Regions from separate parts of the Desulfomonile tiedjei DSM 6799 genome, predicted to be linked through region 1. Evidence: riboswitches for the same ligand, from Rfam matches in the RefSeq annotation. Region 1 holds a riboswitch; each other region holds the start of a gene.
The links. A riboswitch is a leader RNA that binds a small molecule or an ion and turns the genes downstream of it on or off. The one in region 1 is predicted to bind cobalamin.

Region 1 (2,269 bases):
TACAGCCCCATAGGGGGCTACCCAACAGTAGCCGTGGGTGCAAACCCACGGAAGCGATACGGGAAGTCTTTTGTTTTCAAGACCCTGAAGGGGTCGACCAACGACATTTGAAAATTATTGCCTATCGGTGGACCCTTTCAGGATCATTCAATTATGCATAGGGGCGTGCGGCTGTCCACGGGTTGACGAGACTGTCTCAAAATTCTCGAATCCACAGAACATCGTGCCACGATTCGCCATCGTGGTAGGGGCAGGTCTCGTGCCTGCCCTCCCGCAATGACCGGCACGGAGGCCGGTCACTACCGGGCACCCACGGGGGGCGCTCCTACAGTCAGTCTGGAGAGATGATGAGAAATTCGTGGCACGATCCGGGATAAATTTTGACTTTTGAGACAGTTTCTGACACCCGTGGCTACTATTGGGGCCGCCCTTCCAGGGCGTGCCCGGCTATGACTAAATGGTTACGCATTTGTAACGATTCAGTTACGCGGGGTAGAGAGAATCTTTTCTCGGATCACAGTCCTTCCAACTTTCCAAATCCCCCCAAACCCCCCTTTACTAAGGGGGGAATTTCGGGTTGCTTCTTTACCCCCCTTTTATAAAGGGGGGGGGAGGGGGGATTTTCCCCACGTATAACTGAATGGATACACGCATTTCACCGTTTTTGCTTGACAAGGCTCGCTGTTGCGGGCACTCTAAAGAAAAAAGTTGTGCTCTTGAAGACATGATACTGACGGAACACGGTGCAATTCCGTGGCGGACCCGCCGCTGTAATCGGTGACGAAGCTCGCATAGCCACTGTTCGGTTCCAACTGAATGGGAAGGGCGAGCGGAGGAAGACCCGAAAGCCAGAAGACGAGTGTCAGGTCTTGGGAAAGCTGATGGTAAAAGCAACCCCTACCTTTGAGGTAGGGGTTTTTTATTGAGCAATCACAGGGAGGACGCAATGAACACAGCAAAAGCACTCACACAGGATGGTCGTTCGCTAACGTTTACGCGGGTAGATACTGAATCTCTCGTTGGCGCGGTGCTGTTCGGTCTCGTCTTTGTGCTCGTGCAACAAGTCGCACATCGCATCGATGCTGTCATCAACCCGGCATGCGTCATCGTTGGTGGAGTGACTTGGGCAACCATGACAGCGCTTGTCGCGCTCCTGTATCGCCAACCTGCAGGATTTATCACTGGCGAAGTCGCTGCTCTCGTGGCTCTCGCGACGGGATTGTCACCATTGGCGCTTTTCTTCATCCCCGCAAATGGCCTGGGCTCACTGGTTTTTTCGCTGGCTGTTCGTAATTGCACCGACATGACGTGGTCAAGGATTCTCCTGGCCCAAGTATCCGCAAATGTGGTGGGAAACCTTTGTGTCGCTGTCGGTCTCAGGACGATTTTGAATCTGCCTTACCCTGTCATTGGAATTGCTGCGGCTATAACCTGCGTTGCCGGCATAATCGGAGGGACGATCCTCACAAAATTGATCTATGGAAACCTTGTACGATCCGGACTGACAAAATAGTGTTCGCCTGTATTTGTAGAGAACATCGGGAAGACTGTCTGTAGCGTAGAAGATTCATCGACTTTTGCCCGGGTCCGTACCGCGGCAGGTTAGGATAATGTATGAGTCAAGATTGGCGCGATTTCATCAGATTGTACGAGCAGAACAATCCTCGCGATGTTCTGCGTATTACGGAAGAGCTGAATGCCGTATGGGAACCGACTGCGATCATAATGGAGTTAGAACGTATGCGGCGATATCCTCTGGTGATTTTCGAGAAGATTTCAGGGCGGGATTTTCCGGTGGTGGCAAATCTCCTGGCTGGCAGGGAACGGCTTGCACGTGCTCTGGGGGTAACTGCAGAAGAGATAGGGTCTTCTTTCGCAGATCGCATTCAACGGTCAATACCCGTCGAGATCGTCGAAGCGCCGGCTTTCCTGCAAAACCAATTTGTAGGTGCAGAGCTGGATTTGACCAAATTACCCATCCTCACGCATTTTCCTATCGATGCAGGTCCGTACATAACTGCAGGGCTAGTAGTAGCTCGAGACCCGTACACAGGGGCGGAAACCTGCGGTTACCATCGGATGCAGCTAAAAGGAAGAGATAAGCTTGCCGTCAGTCTCCATTCCCGGCAGCGTCTATGGGAATATTTCCGGAGGGCAGAGGAGCAAGGGAGAAATCTGGAAGCAGCCGTTGTTCTCGGTGTACATCCAGCCATCTCATTGGGATCGATGGCGCTTGTTCCCTACGATGAAAGCAAGTACCCGAGAATAG
Region 2 (2,269 bases), 1.7 Mb from region 1:
GAGTAAGGCTGTTCGCAACCTCTTCTCTAATACTATAACGCCCTGAAATTGTTCTTGTATTCACATAATCTCCAAATCTATCGTCATACTTGACCTTTCATCAGCTTTGAAGTGATGAGTTCACAAGAAAATCATCACCAAAATGGCATTATACTTAGTTTGTATGTGTTTTCAACAAAGCAACATGCGAGAGCGTAAATCTTACAGATTCCACGCGACGGATGCGATTTTTCGATGATGCAGCACGGACAATGCCGGAAATTCATGAAGCCGAACATTTGCTGAATCCGGAGGATTGCACGAATTCATCTCCTCACTTTGAGTGAATTTGTGCACGGATCACAAAACAGCTTGACATCTCTCGACCAGTGTTGATAGGATTTGTTTGATAGTCTTTTATTCTTAGTCCAAACCAACGTGCTTTGGGGAAGTCGGTGAAAGACCGACGCTGCCCCGCAGCTGTGACCGTGAACGAAATCCGCTAATAGCCACTGGAAGAAATTCTTTCGGGAAGGCGCGGAGACTAGGTCGAAACGGAAGCCAGAATACCCAAGCATGAAGGTCACCGAAGATGTCCTGCGCGGGCGGGATGGGTGAAAGCACGCAGACCACCCTCTTTCGCCCCAACGCGCGAAGGAGGGTTTTTTGGTTTCAGGCTGTACTCGTTTCTAAAATGAAGAGCAGGTAAGGAAACCCCAGGTTCCGATGGCGCCGGAACCCAGGGCAAGCGGGAATCTCATGTGCATTCCCTTCCCGCCATTATCCAAGCCTAAGCTCCTCAAGTCAACATCACTTTTTCTCGGCATGTTTGGACGGCCAAACAGCAGGTGTCGAAGTTTATCCGTATCTACCGCTGCACATTGGAGCCGGAACTGGAAGAAAAGGCAGGACATTGAGCCTGCTGTTCATTCCAGAATGGTGAGTGCAATCCGGATCATTTTTGGGTGAGAGTTTTGTCTCATGAGGAGGAATCCAATGAAGAGGAGTTTTATAGGATTAGTCGTCACACTTATCGGTCTATCGTTAGGTGTTCAGATGCAATGCCAGGCGGGCGGTATTTGCCCACCTCCAGGCTATTCGTCAATGCCATACACTCCGGGCTATATTGGCCCCCAGTCCCCATATCCAACCATGCCGGCGAACCCCGGCCACATGTCGCGGCGTGGAGGAGCCTGCAATCAGGCACCTCTTTCGTGTGTCCCTGTTCCCCACAAAGTTAGATCGTTTTCTGGGCCGGAATCCGTACACGACCCCAAACTCGTACCACTCTATGTTCGTGATCCCGGGCCGGTCAGACCTATCATTCAATGTACGGTGGGGCTGGCTGGAGCGGCGTTGGCATTGCCTTTCAGAATTGCCGAAATACTGTGCCCTGTTCCCAGAGGAACATGCAAGCCAGTGAATGCGCCTTCCTGCGGTCCAAATTATCCTGTTCCGCAGAGAGTGTCCGGTTGTTATCCGACGCAATCTCCCGCTGGTTGTTTTCCTGTTTGTCGGAGACCTGTTACCTGCGCTCCGGGCGGGCCTGCGGTTGCGCCGCTACCGCCGGTACCTTGTGTACCGACATGCAGTCCAAACCTTCCACCGATGCTTGTGGAAGAGTACCAGTTTCCGGCGCTGGCCCCCCAAAACCTCTTATCAGGAATCTGGAATTTGCCGGGAAGTCTGCTCCGAAATGGAAGATTTGCCGGAGACATTCACAAAGCTTCTCCGTGTGCTCCACCTATTTGTCGGTAGCCGATGCGAGGCTGTCGAGTTCAATTTCCCTGAGGACATATTAATCGGAGATGCAGACATGAGGGATTCAACTACTCTTCTCTATATCATAGTCGTTTGGTTCGTTTTAACGTTGACATGCTCCTTTGGCCCCGCACTAACAACGGTTAATGCACAGCAGAGATCGTCTTCAGAAACGGCACAGAATCTGCCGACAGAGCAGCTTGCTCCTGTAGAGATCGAAGCCCCGCGTCAGGATCGGCGGCAATCGCAAGCGAGAACCGGGACTACCGACGGGGGGTTTGGCACAGGCGATCCAATTCCTTCAGGCCAACCGGGTTCCGACTATCCACTTACTCCCGGTGAAGTGGTCTCCACAGGAGGGCGGCCTCAGAATCTCGCGAATGTACCCGCTGCAGTCAGTATCGTCCCGAACCGGGGCGTAGAATCGTTAGGGTACATAGGGGTTCCAAACATGATTCAAGGCCAGCCGGGTGTATATACGTCGGGCTATTCCGCTACACCTTTCGATGCCGCGGTTGTGTTGAGAGGT
Region 3 (2,269 bases), 1.6 Mb from region 1:
GCGGCTCTGGTCGCTCCGCCGTTATCCACATTGTACTGCCCGAAAAAGCCTTTGTGACCGGTCTGATTGTACCACTCGTACGTCCAGTTAAAAGATCCCGCCAGCTCGAATTCCCACGCCATTGCCGGGGGATTAGAAAAAAGACAGAGACAACCCACGAAAAGTACTACTGGAAGGAGACATCTCGTCCCTCGCATGGTCCGTCCTCCTATTACAATGCAATCAGGTACAATTTTCTAAGATTATAGTATTGGCGTAGCACTTTGTTCGTTTTCGTGTCAAGTAAAATGTGTGATGATCCGGATCCATTCAGTTATACGTGGGGAAAATCCCCCCTCCCCCCCCTTTATAAAAGGGGGGTAAAGAAGCAACCCGAAATTCCCCCCTTAGTAAAGGGGGGTTTGGGGGGATTTGGAAAGTTGGAAGGACTGTGATCCGAGAAAAGATTCTCTCTACCCCGAGTAACTGAATCGTTACGATGATCCTCAAATTGCATCTTCTCTGAGAAGAAGAACGAACTAATCGAACTTACGGTTTGGTGGGATGAGGAGCAGTTCATATTATCAAACCGAGAAGTCCTTGACATGGTGAGGTCGGTCCGTCTATTCTCCGATCTGGTTGAACAACAGATTGTCCTAAACCGGATCTTCGGGGAAGACGGTGAAAGGCCGTCGCTGCCCCGCAGCTGTAACCGTAGACGAAATCCGTAATGAGCCACTGGAGCGTTTTTTCTCCGGGAAGGCACGGAGAGTAGGAAGAAACGGGAGCCAGAATACCCGAATTTCCGCGTGCCCTATGTTTCTTGCGCGGGCGAGAGAGGGTGTACCGTCGATTGACCCTCAAGCCCACTGGGCGAGAGGGTTTTGTTGTTCTAACGAAGGAAAATATTCGATGTTCGATTTTGGCCGTGCATTCCGTGCGGTCCAATCAAGGGTGTCGCTGCGGTTTGCTTTTTCAAAGCACACTCCACAACCTGCGCTCAGTGCGTTCTCAGGGAGTTAATCATGCATATTTCCGAAGGAGTTCTCAGTGCACCGGTATTGCTCACGGGAGCAGGGCTTACTGCTGTTGGTACGGCTGTCGGACTCAAGAAAATAGATTACGACCAGCTTCCCACGTTAGGTCTCTTCGCCTCAGTTTTTTTCGTCGCTTCGCTCATTCATGTCCCCCTGGGGCCTTCCTCCGTTCATCTCATACTCAATGGAATTTGCGGACTTCTCCTGGGATGGAGCGCTTTTCCGGCCATTTTGGTAGGTCTTGTTCTCCAGGCAGTCCTATTTCAGTTCGGAGGGCTCACCGTTCTGGGAGTGAACACTTTTAACGTCGCGTTTCCGGCTGTCCTTCTCGGAGGACTCTGCCGGAATTGCTTACATTCGGATTTCACTTTGGTGCGCTGTGTGTGCGTTTTTGCCTGCGGAGCATGCTCAGTCCTGCTCACGGCTGTGTGTGTGGCAATCTGTTTAACAGCCACAGGTGAATCTTTTGCTTCTGCAGCCACCTTGGTGATTCTCGCTCATTTGCCGGTTGCGGGAATTGAAGGCATTCTTACTGTATTCTGTGTGGAGTTTATCCGGAAGGTCAGACCGGAAATCCTACCAGCTAATTCTCCGGCGTAAAACTGCTTGAACGAAGTTCCGGTTTGAGACAACGGCGCATGAAGATGAGATATCTCATACCACTTCGCAGCTATGCACATAAGATAGCCTTTACGATTCTTGAAGATTGCGGACGTCAACGTCCAACAGTCCTGCCCCGTGGCGACAGTCGACGGCGACAACGTTCAGAGGTTGCGATTGGAGTTAATCGGGGGTATCCTGACAGAGATCGTTACTAAGCCACGTGATTGAACTCATGCGGTGATTCAGCAATGGATGCGGATCCGTCTTGGGAAATTATTAACAAACCAAAATTATGTCACAAAACAGGAGGGTTCAGATGAAACGATCCTTAATAAGTCCGCTCATGGTTGCCATTCTTCTGCTCATCGTCGTCACTTCCCTCACTGGTTTCGCCGCGACCAGTGAAGAAGTGTCGAGTTCGTGCGTTGCTCCCGCCCGAGGTCCCATCCTCGCCATGGCGCAGGAGTCGGCTGGTGGTCAGATTCAGACTCCTATGACACCAACGCAGCCTATTGCGAAGGTCGGCAAACCTGCGCCCGACTTCGAGGCCAATGCGTTTGTCAACGGTCAGTTCAAGAACATCAAGCTGTCCGACCTTAAGGGTAAATGGGTGGCGCTCTGCTTCTATCCTGGGGATTTCACCTTCGTTT

Region 2: linked by a shared signal. The riboswitch ahead of DESTI_RS30825 (hypothetical protein) and the one ahead of DESTI_RS24380 (hypothetical protein) in region 1 are both predicted to bind cobalamin.
Region 3: linked by a shared signal. The riboswitch ahead of cbiM (cobalt transporter CbiM) and the one ahead of DESTI_RS24380 (hypothetical protein) in region 1 are both predicted to bind cobalamin.

What each region holds. Positions count from the first base shown of each region.
Region 1 is NC_018025.1:5,685,381-5,687,649, forward strand. Features, by position in the region: cobalamin riboswitch at 736-857, shown strand; gene DESTI_RS24380 (hypothetical protein) at 947-1,513, shown strand; gene DESTI_RS24385 (UbiD family decarboxylase) at 1,615-2,269, shown strand, end outside.
Region 2 is NC_018025.1:3,945,661-3,947,929, forward strand. Features, by position in the region: gene trhA (PAQR family membrane homeostasis protein TrhA) at 1-64, opposite strand, end outside; cobalamin riboswitch at 384-571, shown strand; gene DESTI_RS30825 (hypothetical protein) at 976-1,737, shown strand; gene DESTI_RS16685 (TonB-dependent receptor) at 1,796-2,269, shown strand, end outside.
Region 3 is NC_018025.1:804,789-807,057, reverse strand. Features, by position in the region: gene DESTI_RS03505 (hypothetical protein) at 1-197, opposite strand, end outside; cobalamin riboswitch at 651-778, shown strand; gene cbiM (cobalt transporter CbiM) at 1,005-1,616, shown strand; gene prxU (thioredoxin-dependent peroxiredoxin) at 2,074-2,269, shown strand, end outside.